Linked DNA regions of Spartinivicinus marinus. The protein of the gene in region 1 interacts with the protein of each later gene in a pairwise test. Links are inferred from orthologs where the notes say so. Each region holds a gene or a part of one and is shown on either strand. Other genes may lie near its edges. The genes, in order: dprA and recA.

Region 1 (7,547 bases):
CACCGCCTGCACCTAAAATCAGTATTTTTTTATTTTTCAGTGCCACTTGTTGGTTAATTTCTAAATCAGTTACCAAGCCTACACCATCTGTATTATCACCGCACAATTGATTTTCTTGATCAAGCCAAAGGGTATTAACAGCTCCAGCCCGCTTAGCAGCCTCGGTTAACTGCTGAGCATAATGCCAAGCATTTTGTTTAAATGGCACCGTGACATTAAGGCCTTTACCGCCTTGAGCAAAGAAATCTTTTATGGTTTCCTCAAAGGCTTCTAATGGGGCTAGCAGTGTATTATAGGTTAAATCTTGGTTGGTTGTTCCTGCAAACAACTGGTGAATAACAGGGGATTTACTATGAGCAATAGGATTACCGACAACTGCATATTGGTCTGTCATGTTCTACTCTCCTCTCTATAATCACTCTATATCCACTCTTTATGAATTAAAAATTTTTCATAAAGCTCTGCTTCCAAGCTGCCTTGTTGTGGTTGCCAGTTATATTCCCAGCGCACCTTTGGTGGCAATGACATTAAAATTGATTCGGTTCTACCACCAGACTGCAAACCAAATAGCGTACCCCTGTCGTATACTAGATTAAACTCAACATAGCGGCCACGACGGTATTCTTGGAAAGCTTTTTGTTGTTCGTTATAGGCCTCGTTTTTACGCTTTTTCACAATTGGCTGATAAGCCTTAATATAGCTATCACCTATGCTTTGCATGAACTGAAAGCTTTTGGCAAACCCCCACTCATTTAAATCATCAAAAAATAAACCACCAACACCTCTTGGTTCATTACGATGCTTTAAGAAAAAGTAGTCATCACACCATTTTTTATAATGAGGATAAACATCATTGCCAAAAGGCTCACAGGCTTCTTTGGCCGTTTGATGCCAGTGTTTACAGTCTTCTTCAAAACCATAGTATGGCGTTAAATCATAACCACCACCAAACCACCACACTGGATCAGCACCTGGTTTTTCCGCCATAAAAAAGCGAACATTAGCATGAGAAGTGGGCACAAAAGGGTTATGAGGATGAATAACTAACGATACCCCCAATGCCTGAAAACTACGTCCCGCTAATTCTGGTCTTGCAGCGGTTGCTGATGCTGGCAAGCCTGCACCAAATACATGAGAAAAATTAACTCCCCCTTTTTCGATGACAGCGCCATTGCTAATCACCCGAGTACGACCACCGCCTCCTCCTTCTCTTTGCCATTCATCCTGCTGAAATTTCGCTTCACCATCTTCTTGTTCTAATGCACGACAAATATTGTCTTGCAAGTTAAGAAGATAATTTTTAACGGCTTGAATATCTGGCTGAGTCACAATGGCATCCACTATTGAGGGGTTCTTGCAAGAAGTATATTTAATCGGAAGGAGAGATGGCCATCAAGAATAAAGTTACCCACAGCGAAGGGTATTACCGTAATATTTGGTTAGTAATCAAATCCCTAATCTGCGATGGCTTAGTCTGATTACCCCGCTCTCCAGAAACAACTGCATCCAGTTTATCACCAAACTGTTGCCTAACTGCCTGCTCAGTCTTTAGTTCTGGCTCACCAGCTAAATTAGCTGAGGTGGAAATAATTGGCTTTCCTATCAACCGACAAAGTTTCGTTACAACAGGATGATCACTTATCCGAATTGCAACAGCACTGTGTTCTCCTTTAACCCACTGCGGCACCCAATTCTCAGGATCAGGAATGAGCCAGGTAACAGGGCCAGGCCAACTTGCTTTAAGCTGTGTCAGTTGTTCAGCTGTTACAGACTTAAGTAATGGCTCAATCTGACTTATATCAGCTGCAACCATAATCAACCCTTTTTCCATAGGGCGCTGTTTCAGCTTAAGGATTTCCTCTACTGCTGTCTGCTGCCAGGGGTCACAACCAAGCCCCCATACTGCTTCAGTAGGATAAGCCACGACACCGCCGCGGTGCATAGCACTCACGGCGGTCTGAAATACATCAGCTGTCATAAATAATAAGAGGATGCTAGCCGTTTAGTTGCTTTTGCAAAGCTTCGTTTTTTGCTAACACTTCTTTAGCATTTTCTGCACGATCAGCTTTTAAACGCTCAGCTAAATCTGCGTCAGATACTGCAATGATTTGTGCAGCAAGGTAGCCAGCATTTTTTGCACCCGCCTTACCAATTGCCACTGTTGCAACAGGAATACCACCAGGCATTTGTACTGTAGACATTAATGCATCTAAGCCATCTAGAGGGCCTGCATCAATTGGCACGCCAATAACTGGCTTAATAGTTAAAGATGCAACTACACCAGCTAAGTGAGCAGCCATACCTGCACAAGCAATAAAAGCAGCACAACCACGCTGATCAGCACCTGTAACATATTGATGAGTAGCATCTGGAGTACGATGAGCTGAGTGAACCCGCACTTCATAAGGAATTGACAGTTTTTTCAAAACTCCAATTGCCGCTTCAACTTTTGGAAAGTCTGAGTCAGACCCCATTAAAATGGCCACAAAAGGCTTAGCCATAGTTAGCACCTCATTAGCAAGTCAGCAAAAAAGAAACGCAAATTACCCCACCCCAATCAGGGATGCAAGACTAACCAGTTGGTTAGGTGTTATTAATAGTTCTACTCTATATTCTTCTGGTAAGCATTTTATAATACTCACCAGTGTTTAAAATTGTTGGGTAGGGTTTCGTACTACCCCACCTGGCACAGAAGCAATAAACCCTTGCATCTCCAGTTCCAGCACCAGATTATTAACATCATTTGCAGCTAGCCCAGTACGCGCCATAATCATATCCATAGAAGTGGTTTCATCACCAATAGCGTCTAAAACCTGCTGCTGATTAGGGTCTTCCAGCACTAATGGTTGAATGACTGGCTGCTCTTCAGGTTCTTGGGCCTCTACAGCCTGACACGCTCCCCTAACAACAGAATAAGTATTTAAGCTATGCTTTAGCTCTTCCCAGATATGCTCAACACTATCAACCAGCTTAGCACCTTGTCGAATTAATTGATGGCACCCTTTACTGAGTGGATTATGGATAGACCCTGGAATAGCAAAAACCTCTCGCCCTTGCTCCGCAGCTAATCGTGCCGTAATTAATGAACCACTTTGCAGTGCTGCTTCAACTACTAGCACCCCCAGCCCAAGACAACTGATAAGACGGTTCCGACGTGGAAAATTACTTGCCTGTGGTTTAGTGCCTAAAGGAAATTCAGAAATTAATAAGCCACTTTGACTAATTCGTTCGGCTAATGCTTTATTTTTTGCGGGATAAACCAAATCTAAACCAGTACCAACGACAGCTATTGTGTACCCTTCTGCATCTAAAGCACCTTTATGGGCAGCTGCATCAATGCCATCTGCCAAGCCACTGGTGATAGTAAAACCGCCTTTCGCCATCGTATTAGCAAAGTGATAACTATTTTCCTCGCCACTTTTGGATGGATGGCGACTACCCACAATAGATAGTTGTGGCATCTCTAATAAATCTGGGTTACCAACAGCAAATAATAAAGGGGGCGGGTCAGTTAAGTGGCTAAAAGCACTCGGATAACCCTCATCAATACAGGAAATAATATGATGGTTAGGATGCTCTAGCCACTGCGCCGTTTTTACCAGCAATGACTGCAGCTGATCATACTCTTTACCAGAACCTTGCTGAATTTCTCGTATTATTTCAATACTTTTAGGGGGTAAATAGTCAGACAGTTTGCTGGCAGATTGCTGCAATGCCAGTGAAGGACTACCAAATCGTGCTATTAACTGACTAAAACGGTTAGCACCAACACCGGATACAGAGTGCAACAGCACCCAGTCTGACAGTTTTTGCCATGTTACTTGTTTAGACACGTTTTCTGTTCTTTAGCAGGGAGGGATGGGGCAATATGCCCCAGACTTTATGAAATTACTATACCCAAAGAGCTGGGTATCTATTCAAGGATTAATGACGCCATCTCCCGTTTTAATTGGTTGTGTTGCCTTCAACACCACCGCATAGCTCACCTTCTCAAACGGACGATATATCATCAATAAGCCCACTTCATCAGGTGGCATATCGACATATTGTTTAGTTACGTGATCTTTGATAACTAACTTTTTGGTAATAGACATGATATTACCAGTCTCTAATCCATCACGAGTACCACGGTTAATCACCACATTATCAAACTGGCCAATTTGGTTAACCCCACCAACCACAGCTAGAATTTCACCCTCAATATCTTTTTTAGGTGAGCTTGGGTGGAAGACTGGCTGCAAACGACGTTCTTCCGTTTCCAGCATTCTGTCACCAATTCTGATTTCACTATTACTCTCAGTAATATTGATTGTGGCAATATCATTAGCAACGTCTTTTATTTCACCAACCCCAATATCCATCACCATTACACCTAAAAACTCATTAGTTTTTGGGTCAGTAAATCGCTCTGCACGGCGGAAAATACCATAAGCTGATGCATCGTCTTTAAATTCGCCACGAGCATAAATGAGGTCATTAACGCCATTAATAATCCGCTCTTGCCGGCTGGAAATTACATATGGAGCTTTTTCAATAACATCTTCATCATCAATTATACGACTTCGGTCCATGAAACTATTAATAGCATTCAATGGAATAGCAGGGATTGCCGATTTAATTGGAGTTTTACGAATTTTCGGGCTCAGCTTAATCACTCCCCCGGCCCCTCGCTTACCAATAGTCAGATAAGGTTTACCATCAATATAAACCAAGTTTATCTGGTCTCCTGGATAGATAAGGTGGGGGTTTTTAATAATTGGATTTACGTGCCAAATTGCAGGCCACATCCAGGGCTTAGTCAGAAAACGGTTAGCTATATCCCACAACGTATCACCTTTTTTCACGGTGTAAGAGTTAGGATGATCAGCTCGGATGGGATTTTCAGCAGCCACGGTTGAAAAGCTGACCAGGCAGGAAAAAACAACCCCAAGAAGCGATTTCCTCATGGTGTTATCCTTTATTGTTACTTATCATGTTGGCATTCACCACCCGTTTAAACCCTGTAAAAAAGGGAAAACAAGCAGCATTGATTATTTCATTTCAAATATACTAGTCTGAAAAATTTACCAAACCACAGAAATATTCAGACTACTGCTGTAAACAACTAACGATTGGAGCAAAGACTCCCCCTCTCCAAACTGTTCACTGCGCTGGTTAATCACAACAGTCAGCTAACAAGTAAAACGCTTGTCTTGCACAGCACCCAGATTCAGCTACAAACAGTTACTTAAGCTACTTTCAATTACTTAAGCTACTTTATTAAAGAAAACAGTCAGACAATCTATCTATATACAAAATACCAACTATCTATAATAAGTCTCTTATAGCATTAGAAACTGTTCACACTCTCTATGCGCAATATAGCGCACTCATTAAAGGAATACAGGGTATCAACACCAAATTTTGTGAAATAAGCCACTCTTATAAGCTGGCATAATTACATATTAGCAACTGATATAGTGAATAGTACTCTAAACTTTAGATTTTCTATTTAAGACTCTAGAGTGATCTCTCTATGATGGCTTAAGTGTTCGCTTTTCAGTCATTGCCAAGCTAGCTTATCAACAATAAAATTAGCTATAACGATTTTCGAGGATATCAAGCAGAATGGCCGTTTTAGATATTTTAGAGTTTCCTGATTCACGCCTAAGAATCAAAGCTACACCAATAGAAAAAGTAGACGACTCTATTCGCAAGCTAGCCAATGACATGCTAGAAACTATGTATCAAGCACCGGGTATTGGCTTAGCTGCGACCCAGGTAAATGTTCATAAGCGGATAGTTGTTATTGACGTTTCTGAAGACAAAAGCCAGCCATATGTACTCATTAACCCTGAGTTTAAAGTACTAACTGACAAGCTTGACCATATGCAAGAAGGTTGCTTATCAGTACCTGGCTTTTATGAGGATGTCACCCGTCCAGAAAGAATTAAACTCACCGCACTAAATCTGGATGGTGAACAATTCACCATGGAGTGTGAAGGGTTACTGGCGGTATGTGTTCAACACGAAATTGACCATCTTAATGGAAAACTGTTTGTTGACTATATATCGCCATTAAAGCGTAATCGAATTAAGAAGAAGCTAGAAAAACAGCACCGTTTTCAAACGGCGTAATAGCCAAAGACACTGTATTTTAAAAATGCTATTACACTAACTAGTTGCCATATGAAGCTGTCTTGATATAGATTTATCGATTTAGGGTTGTTGCCAAGCGACAACCCTTTTTTATTTGACTATAACCAAGATTCCATGAGCATAAAGCCACTACGCATCGTTTTCGCCGGTACCCCGGAGTTTGCTGCTATCCATTTACAAGCTTTACTGGATAGCCAGCACCAAGTCATAGCTGCTTACACTCAGCCAGATCGTCCTTCTGGGCGTGGCAGAAAGCTAACCCCAAGCCCAGTTAAAGTATTAGCTGAAGCCCATCAAATACCCGTATTTCAACCTACCAGTTTAAAGTCAGAAGAAGCACAAACGGAGTTAGCCAGCCTTAACGCCGATGTGATGGTCGTAGTCGCTTATGGTTTATTACTGCCAAAAATCATTTTAGAAACACCTCACTACGGTTGTATTAATGTCCACGCTTCTTTATTGCCTAAATGGCGAGGGGCTGCCCCCATTCAACGAGCAATTGCTGCAGGGGACAAAGCTACAGGTGTCACCATTATGCAAATGGATGTTGGGCTGGATACTGGTGATATGCTCACCATCAGTGAGTGTGAAATATCTGATCAAGAAACAGGTGGCTCATTACATGACAAGTTGGCTGAAATTGGTTCACCAGCACTTCTAAAAACTTTACAACAAATAGCTGATGGTCAGTTGCAACCTAAAGTGCAAGATCATGAAAATGCCAGCTACGCACACAAGCTTTCCAAACAAGAAGCTCATATTAACTGGGAACAGTCAGCGACTGAGCTTGATTGTTTGATTCGCGCTTTCAACCCTTGGCCAATTGCCTTTACTGAACTTGATGGCCAGCGTATTCGAGTTTGGGAAGCAAAGCCTTTGGCTGTTAATGGAAAGTCCTTAGCTATTCTTTCAGCAAATAGCTCTGATCAAGCACCTGGCACTATTATTTCTGCAAACAAAGAAGGGTTAGATATTGCCTGCGGTAACGGCACTTTACGTATCACCAGGCTTCAGCTTCCCAACAGTAAATCAATGAGTGTTCAAGAACTTTTGAATAGTCGTAAAGAGCAGTTTCAACCGGGAGTTAAGTTAAGCTAATGTCAGACCATCAGCCGGTGCGAATGGTTGCAGCTAAAGCCATTAAAGAAGTTATTAACCAAGGCCAGTCACTTAGCCAAATATTACCTCAATACAGTCAGCAAGTAGCACCTATAGATCGTAGCCTATTACAAGAGCTGTGCTACGGTACGCTACGCTGGTATTTTAGATTATCTTCGTGTAGCAAGCAGTTGCTGGCAAAGCCACTAAAAAGTAAAGATGCTGATATATTTGCACTGATTTTGCTTGGTCTATATCAGCTGGTTTACACCCGGATTCCAGCCCATGCAGCCATCGGTGAAACAGTAGGT
Region 2 (7,397 bases), 1.8 Mb from region 1 along the record:
ACAAGAAATCGGGCGGTAATTCTACGCAATTAATGGCGTTAGATTAAGACTCAGGCGTAACTTAATTATTGATAAGATAGGTTTGTGAAAACAATTGTTGTATATATACGCTTCACTGGTTGAATAGTCGACAACTAACCTTTTAATTCAAAAGTGAAATGTGATGAGTGATGCAATAAAAGCACTTGCTGAGCAAGTCGGTGCATTTTTAATTAATCAACAACTGAAGTTGATTACTGCAGAGTCTTGTACTGGTGGCTGGGTCGCGCAGGCCGTTACTGCCATTGCTGGTAGCTCAAGCTGGTTTGAAGGAGCCTTTGTTACTTATTCTAATGAAGCAAAGCGATCAATGCTGGAGGTTTCACAGCAATCGTTAATCCAGTTTGGTGCAGTCAGTAAAGCTGTAGTAATGGAAATGGTCGATGGAGCGCTTGCTCATAGTGAAGCAGATATTGCTGTTGCGATCAGCGGAATTGCAGGCCCTGACGGTGGGAGTGCCGAAAAACCAGTGGGCACTGTATGGGTTGCCTGGCAACTCCATGAGCAGCCCGCAATAAGTCGTTGTTATCACTTTTCGGGTGATCGAGAGCAAGTTAGAGAGCAAGCAGTAGTTGAAGCTTTAAAAGGCATATTGGAACACTTTAATAATTAAAGGTGTTACTAAAAAATATTGATTAACTTTTTTGCAAATTTTGCTGGCTGAGTATAGAGTTGTATGAAATAATACTGTTTAAATATACAGTGTCTAGATTGAACCCCCAGGTTGTTACATTAAATCTGCTGTTAAATTAAATCTATAGCTTATGAGGTGAGTTAATGGATGATAACAAAAAGAAAGCGCTTAATGCAGCGCTAAGTCAAATTGAACGACAGTTTGGTAAAGGTGCCATCATGCGCATGGGTGACCATGAGCGTGAAGCAATTCCTGCCATATCCACTGGTTCATTGTCATTGGATATTGCTTTGGGCATTGGTGGCCTACCCAAAGGTCGTATAGTAGAAATTTTTGGCCCTGAGTCTTCAGGTAAAACGACGCTAACCCTGCAAGTGATTGCTGAAGCACAACGCAAAGGTGCTACCTGTGCGTTTGTTGACGCCGAGCATGCATTAGACCCTAATTACGCAGAAAAGCTAGGGGTAAATGTTGATGATCTGTATGTTTCTCAACCTGATACGGGTGAGCAGGCATTGGAAATCACTGACATGCTGGTGCGCTCAGGTGCGGTGGATGTGATCATTGTTGACTCGGTAGCAGCTTTAACACCTAAAGCAGAAATTGAAGGCGATATGGGGGATGCCCATGTTGGCTTGCAAGCCCGGTTAATGTCTCAAGCGTTACGTAAAATCACTGGTAATATCAAGCAAGCGAATTGTCTGGTTGTTTTTATTAACCAAATCCGGATGAAAATTGGCGTTATGTTTGGTAGCCCTGAAACTACAACGGGTGGTAATGCATTGAAATTCTATGCATCGGTCCGGTTGGATATTCGTCGTATTGGCTCAGTTAAACAGGGCGATGAAGTGGTTGGTAACGAGACTCGAGTAAAAGTCGTCAAAAATAAAGTGTCGCCACCATTCAAACAGGCTGAATTTCAAATTCTTTATGGTAAAGGTATTTACCATATGGGTGAAGTGATTGACTTAGGGGTTAAGCAAGGCGTTGTTGATAAAGCCGGTGCTTGGTACTCCTACAACGGCGATAAAATTGGGCAAGGTAAGGCAAATTCTGCTCAGTTTTTAGAAGACAATCCAGAGATAGCGACGGAAATTGAACAGAAAATTCGCCAGCACTTTGGCATTGAAGCCCTGTCACAAGAAGCTGTTGCTGAAGAAGTGTAGTTGCTAGGGCAGTAGGTATTGCTATTAGCAGTATTTGGTTAGTGTTTTAATAGTTTATAGATGAACAACTCCTCACCTCAAAAAATACGACAAGCAGCTTTACGGCTGCTTGCTCGTCGTGAGCACTCTGCTCAAGAATTAAAACAAAAATTGAAATCACGTACCTTTGCTGGTGAACAAGTAGAGCTTGTGCTGGAAGAGCTAAGGGAAGCAGGCTATTTGTCTGATCAGCGCGCTGCGGAAATGATTTTTCGACGCTGTATTGAAAAAAGACTAGGACTTAAGCGGATTCAACTAGAAATGCAGCAAAAAGGAATTGATCAATCACTTGTTGAGCAGGTATTAAAAGTCAATCAGGATGTTGACTGGCTTCAGTTAGCAAGGGCAGCACTAGCAAAAAAGTTTAACCCAGAACCAAGTGATCTGGTATTAATAGCGAAAAAACAGCGCTATTTAATTCAACGTGGGTTTGATTTCGAAATAATCCAACAAGCTCTTACAACTCATTCTGAATCTTAACCTTTATACCCTTCTTCTCGAATGCTTTGGCTATGTTACGCCTTAAACAGCAATTTTTTTTGCGAGACTCACAAAAAAACAGGGGATATGATATAGTGCCCGCTTTTTGTTGGTCTGCTATTAAATTGGCTATTATGCAGTGTATTACTACCACCCTTTGAAACGCCTACCAAACTAAGTGGGAATCGCTATAGGTGGCTTTGCCCACTTAAGTCCACTTAAATTGGGAGATAACACTAGTCTCAATTATTATGCAGCAGTTAACTTTTTCAATTGAAAACTGGTGTGCTTGGGCACCAGGCCTGAATAGTCAAACAGCGTGGCAGCAATGGGCTGAGAGTGCAGCCAGTATGCCTGCAACTGAAGAACAGCCAACACTAGACTGGCTACCAGCTAGGCAACGGCGCAGGCTGAGTTTGCAGGCTAAAATGGCCTTAACGGTTGCGCAAGAGTGTCTGGAAAAAATTGAAATTGATTCGGTCCGCACAATATTTGCCAGCCGCCATGGTGAGGCCCAGCGGATGCAACATATGCTGCAACAACTGGCTATAGATGAGCCGTTATCACCTACAGAGTTTGGCTTATCAGTGCATAACAGCACCGCAGGCTGGTATGGTGTGTTATTCAAGGATAATGCTGCCACAACGGCTATTGCAGCGGGTAAAGATACTTTTCCAAATAGTTTAATTGAGGCTGTATCACAACTATCTATTGCTGAGGTAGATAGAGTTTTGTTGATCTTTACCCATATGCCATTACCTGATTTTTATCAGGCTTTTCAGGATGAGCCTAATCCCTGTTTTAGTGTGGGAATGATGTTATCCCAGCAAAGTGGTACACCTATTCAGATGAGTTATCAAAAGACAGAGATTGAGAGCAAGCCTTCAATATCATCGCCAGCTTTAGCATTTATTCGATTTTTATTATTAGGCCAGCAACACACCCAAGTATCTACCGACCGAATGGTGTGGAAGTACGAGCAGTTGTAATGAAAAAGCTCTATTTAATTTGGCGGGTGCTAGCCACTGGCTTTAGCTTTTTATTGTTTGGCCTGGGTGGATTTCTACTTGCCTTGCTGGCTTTTCCTCTGATTAATTTGGTGTGGCGTGATCAGTGGCAACGACGTTATCGGGCTCAACGGTTGATCAGCTGTAGCTTTCGGTTTTATCTCAAAGTTTTAGATTACTTAGGTGTTATGAGTTATGAAATTAAAGGGCTGGAAAATCTAAGAGCTGATAAGGGACGTGTTATTATTGCAAATCACCCCTCTTTATTGGATGTGGTGTTACTGATAGCAGCTTTGCCCCAAGCCGACTGTGTGGTGAAGCAGGCGCTTTGGCATAATCCATTATTAAAAGGGGTTGTGAAAGCAGCCGGTTATATCAGTAATCAAGACCCAGAAACATTAATTAACCAGTGTAGAGCCTCATTAAACCAAGGGGGCTGTTTAATTTTGTTTCCTGAGGGAACTCGAACCACACCAGGCAAGGCTATTCGGTTTCAGCGAGGGGCAGCTAATATTGCATTAAGGGCAGAAGCAGATATTCGCTTAGTTGACATTAGCTGTCAGCCAACCACTTTAACCAAACAAGAAAAGTGGTATCAGGTTGCTGATCGGAAAGTGAAGTTTTTAGTTGAGGTTAAACACTTAGTGGAAATTAAGCCGTTTTTAGCCGAGGTAAATGAGCTGCCTCGGGCCACTAGGCAATTAACCCGGTATTTAGAAAGTCAGTACACATAAGGGTAGTAGTTATGTCTAGCTTAAAGGAAGAGTTAAAAACGTTAATAGTTGATGTGTTGGATTTAGAAGATGTAGAGCCTGCAGATATTGTTGATGACGAACCATTATTTGTTGAGGGATTAGGGCTGGATTCAATAGATGCATTGGAGCTTGGTTTAGCGTTGAAAAAGCGCTACAACATTAAAATCGAAGCCAATGCTGAAGATAATAAGCAGCATTTTGCATCCATTAATAGCCTTGCTGCCTTTATTGAAGCAAATAAGTAAGAGAGGAAGTAAACCATGCAATCTCGTCAGGATATTTTAGCTGCACTTACTGAAATATTGGTTGATAAGTTTGAAATTGATGAAGCGGACATTGCTCCTGAAGCAAACTTATATGAAGAGCTTGATCTCGATAGTATCGATGCGGTTGACTTAGTCATTATGCTGCAAGAACTGACCAATAAAAAAATTAAGCCTGAAGAGTTTAAAGCCGTAAGAACAGTCAATGATGTGGTCAATGCTGTTGAGCAGTTAGTTAAATAGCGGCAACTCATTTAAAAGTATGTATTGCGTAGCAGCCATTCTATGAATTTATCACTCAGTATTATTATCGCTGCACCATTCAAACCAAAGATCAGCAAGGATTGCTGATGCGCTGGTTGAATGGGCTTATTGCTATATTAGGGGTACTTTATCCGGTTATTGTGCTAATGGGGTTAAAGTATTTAGAACCTCGGTGGATAGGGTTACTACTCTTTATCCTGATTATGGCACGGCTGACATTGAGCCGTGTTGTGCGTAATAATCTTCAGTTGCTTAAGCCTGCATTGTGGGGCGGAGTTGCTATTTTTTTCTTGGCACTGAGCACAATGGTGTTGAACCATGAAATGCCATTAAAGCTATACCCTGTAGTTATGAATATTATTATGTTGGTTATTTTTGGTGTTACGCTGAAATCTCCACCCTCAATGATTGAGCGATTAGCTAGATTGCAGGAACCAGACTTACCTGATGAAGCAATAGCCTACACTCGAAAGGTAACCATGGTATGGGTATGCTTTTTTGCGGTGAATGGTTTAATTGCCGCATTTACGGCAATTTATTGTTCTTTTGCTGTCTGGACTTGGTATAACGGCTTTATTGCCTATTTATTAATGGGGTTGTTATTTGCCGGTGAGTGGTGTGTTAGGCAACAAGTAAAGAAAAGGAATCAACAGTGTTGAATGATAGTGCAGCAGGTTTGATTCCTAATGAAAATTGGCAGCCAGCCTGTTTTAAGCAGCTCGAAAAGCTAATTAATAGCGGTAATTTAACTCAGCGACCCGTTGGTTATTTGAATGCTGGGCAAACAGTGACAACTGCCACCATATTAAAGTCGGTTGAAGGTTTTGCAGAAAAGTTGAGTAATAGGGTAAATACTCAAGGCTGGGCCATTTATTGTGATGACTCGGTACATTTTATTATTGCCTTATTAGCGGCACTGAAAACTCGCTTAGCGATAGTGATTATTCCCAATAAACAAACAGCTACTTTTAACGACTTAATTTCTCAAAATTATACATTATTAACCGATGTTTCATTAGCCACCGGCAATGATCATCATATCCCTGTAGTCTTAGAAGCATTGTCAGACCCTAAAGAAATACTTGATCTGAGTAAGCAACAGTTGTTTTCGGTGAGCTGTCAACAGCCGTTGTTTTTTTATACCTCAGGTACGACTGGCAAGCCTAAGCTGATAGCCAAGCAATTTGGTCAGCTGATTGATGAAGTCGCTGTGCTTAATGGTTTATGGCGAGAAAACACGTCGCAAGCGGTTTTTATATCGACAGTTAGCCATCAGCACATATATGGCTTTTTATTTAAAATCTTATGGCCTCTCACCATTGGTAGCCCTATTTTCAGCCCACTGGTTAGTTATCCAGAAGAGCTGCTAGCCATTTCCCGCCAGTTTGAAAGAGTTGTCTGGATAGCCAGCCCTGCATTGTTAAAACGATTGCCAGATGCAATTGACAGCCCGGTTGAATCGTTAGCGATGGTGGTGTCTTCAGGTGGAAAACTGGACTACCAGGTTGCTAGGCAAATAGTTGATGGACTACAGCAGTTGCCTGTTGAAATACTGGGTAGTACAGAGACAGGGGGGGTAGCCTGGCGCCAACAATCTCAGGAAAACTCCGCTTGGACTCCTTTGCCTCGCTGTGCTGTTAGCAAGGATTGTGAAACAGGTTGTTTACAAGTTAGTTCACCTTTTATTAGTTCAGATCATTCCCACTTTGTGATGGGTGATATGATTGAGCTACAAAAAGACGGGCAGTTTTATTTAAAAGAGCGAGCTGACCGAATTGTAAAAATTGAAGAAAAGCGATTATCGCTGGCCCAACTAGAGGCAGTGTTGCAACAATGTAAGGAAGTCAGCCAAGTGGCTGCTGTTGGCTTGCAGACAGGGGCGAGAGCCAAAGTAGGGGTAGCGATTGTATTAACGACAGCAGGGCAGGAAAAGCTGCATAAGCTGGGTAAAAGGTCACTGAATTTGCACTTTACTCAATTATTAAGCAACCACTTTGAGCGGACACTACTACCCAAAAAATGGCGGTATGTGAATCAATTACCTGAAAATAGCCAAGGTAAAATGTCTGTAAGCGCCTTAACTGCGCTATTTGAGAAACAATGAGCTTTTTAGGTGAAAGCTAGGTGTAAAGCAAAAGCGGTATATGCTCACAGCAATTCGCGAAGGGTATGTGAACGATGGAATTACCAGACTACTCAATTGAACAGCAAGCAGACCAACAGGCTACGGTTGTATTGACAATTACCGAATCGTTGCCCCACTTTGCAGGCCATTTTCCTAATCAACCAGTGTTGCCTGGGGTGGTGCAGGTTGATTGGGCCATTCATTTTGCCCTGCAATTGGGTTTAGGTCAGGCATCAGTTAAGCAACTGGAAGTCATCAAGTTTCAGCAATTGGTCATGCCGCCTACCACTTTGTATTTGAGTTTGGAACGCTTAGCTAGTGGTAAAACAAAATTCAGTTTTACCAATAAAGAACACGTATTTTCTTCCGGTCGGATTGTATGGGGGAATCCTTGAGCGAGTTTACCCCTTGTGTAGTGATCCCTATTTATAATCACAGTAAAACCATTGCTGGGGTTATTGATGGCATAAATACACTTAACCTGCCTTGTATTGTAGTGGATGATGGGAGTAATGAATCTACCAAGCAAGCATTAACCCAGCTCAAGCAGGATAATCCAGGCTTAACACTTGTGACGCTGGCGAGAAACCAGGGAAAAGGCGCTGCTGTTAAACAAGGACTGGCA

The links.
Region 2: the proteins of dprA (region 1) and recA interact in binary tests that used the Bacillus subtilis proteins (3 or more experiments, as listed by UniProt). The link is inferred for Spartinivicinus marinus from one-to-one orthologs.

Annotation. Positions count from the first base shown.
Region 1 is NZ_JAPJZK010000001.1:2,663,913-2,671,459, reverse strand. What follows is about bases 1,742-4,718. They hold dprA (DNA-processing protein DprA), read right to left. Parts: upstream 3,834-4,718; coding sequence 2,649-3,833; downstream 1,742-2,648. Other genes in these bases: OQE68_RS11900 (LysM peptidoglycan-binding domain-containing protein), read right to left, coding at 3,918-4,718; purE (5-(carboxyamino)imidazole ribonucleotide mutase), read right to left, coding at 1,995-2,501; tsaC (L-threonylcarbamoyladenylate synthase type 1 TsaC), read right to left, coding at 1,742-1,978. Also shown: aroE (shikimate dehydrogenase), read right to left, coding at 1-394; hemF (oxygen-dependent coproporphyrinogen oxidase), read right to left, coding at 421-1,329; more of tsaC, read right to left, coding at 1,424-1,741; more of OQE68_RS11900, read right to left, coding at 4,719-4,946; def (peptide deformylase), read left to right, coding at 5,608-6,117; fmt (methionyl-tRNA formyltransferase), read left to right, coding at 6,253-7,236; 16S rRNA (cytosine(967)-C(5))-methyltransferase RsmB, read left to right, coding at 7,236-7,547. UniProt on the Bacillus subtilis protein: Protein that helps load RecA onto ssDNA during transformation. Binds cooperatively to circular ssDNA, is able to bridge different segments of DNA. Favors the loading of RecA onto SsbA- or SsbB-coated ssDNA and formation of RecA-DNA filaments.
Region 2 is NZ_JAPJZK010000001.1:879,009-886,405, reverse strand. What follows is about bases 1-2,827. They hold recA (recombinase RecA), read left to right. Parts: upstream 1-816; coding sequence 817-1,839; downstream 1,840-2,827. Other genes in these bases: OQE68_RS04250 (beta-ketoacyl synthase chain length factor), read left to right, coding at 2,610-2,827; OQE68_RS04255 (regulatory protein RecX), read left to right, coding at 1,900-2,358; pncC (nicotinamide-nucleotide amidase), read left to right, coding at 164-652. In the rest of the region: more of OQE68_RS04250, read left to right, coding at 2,828-3,347; OQE68_RS04245 (lysophospholipid acyltransferase family protein), read left to right, coding at 3,347-4,099; OQE68_RS04240 (phosphopantetheine-binding protein), read left to right, coding at 4,111-4,365; OQE68_RS04235 (acyl carrier protein), read left to right, coding at 4,381-4,626; OQE68_RS04230 (COG4648 family protein), read left to right, coding at 4,734-5,306; OQE68_RS04225 (AMP-binding protein), read left to right, coding at 5,300-6,751; OQE68_RS04220 (ApeI family dehydratase), read left to right, coding at 6,826-7,167; OQE68_RS04215 (glycosyltransferase family 2 protein), read left to right, coding at 7,164-7,397. UniProt on the Bacillus subtilis protein: Multifunctional protein involved in homologous recombination, DNA repair and competence.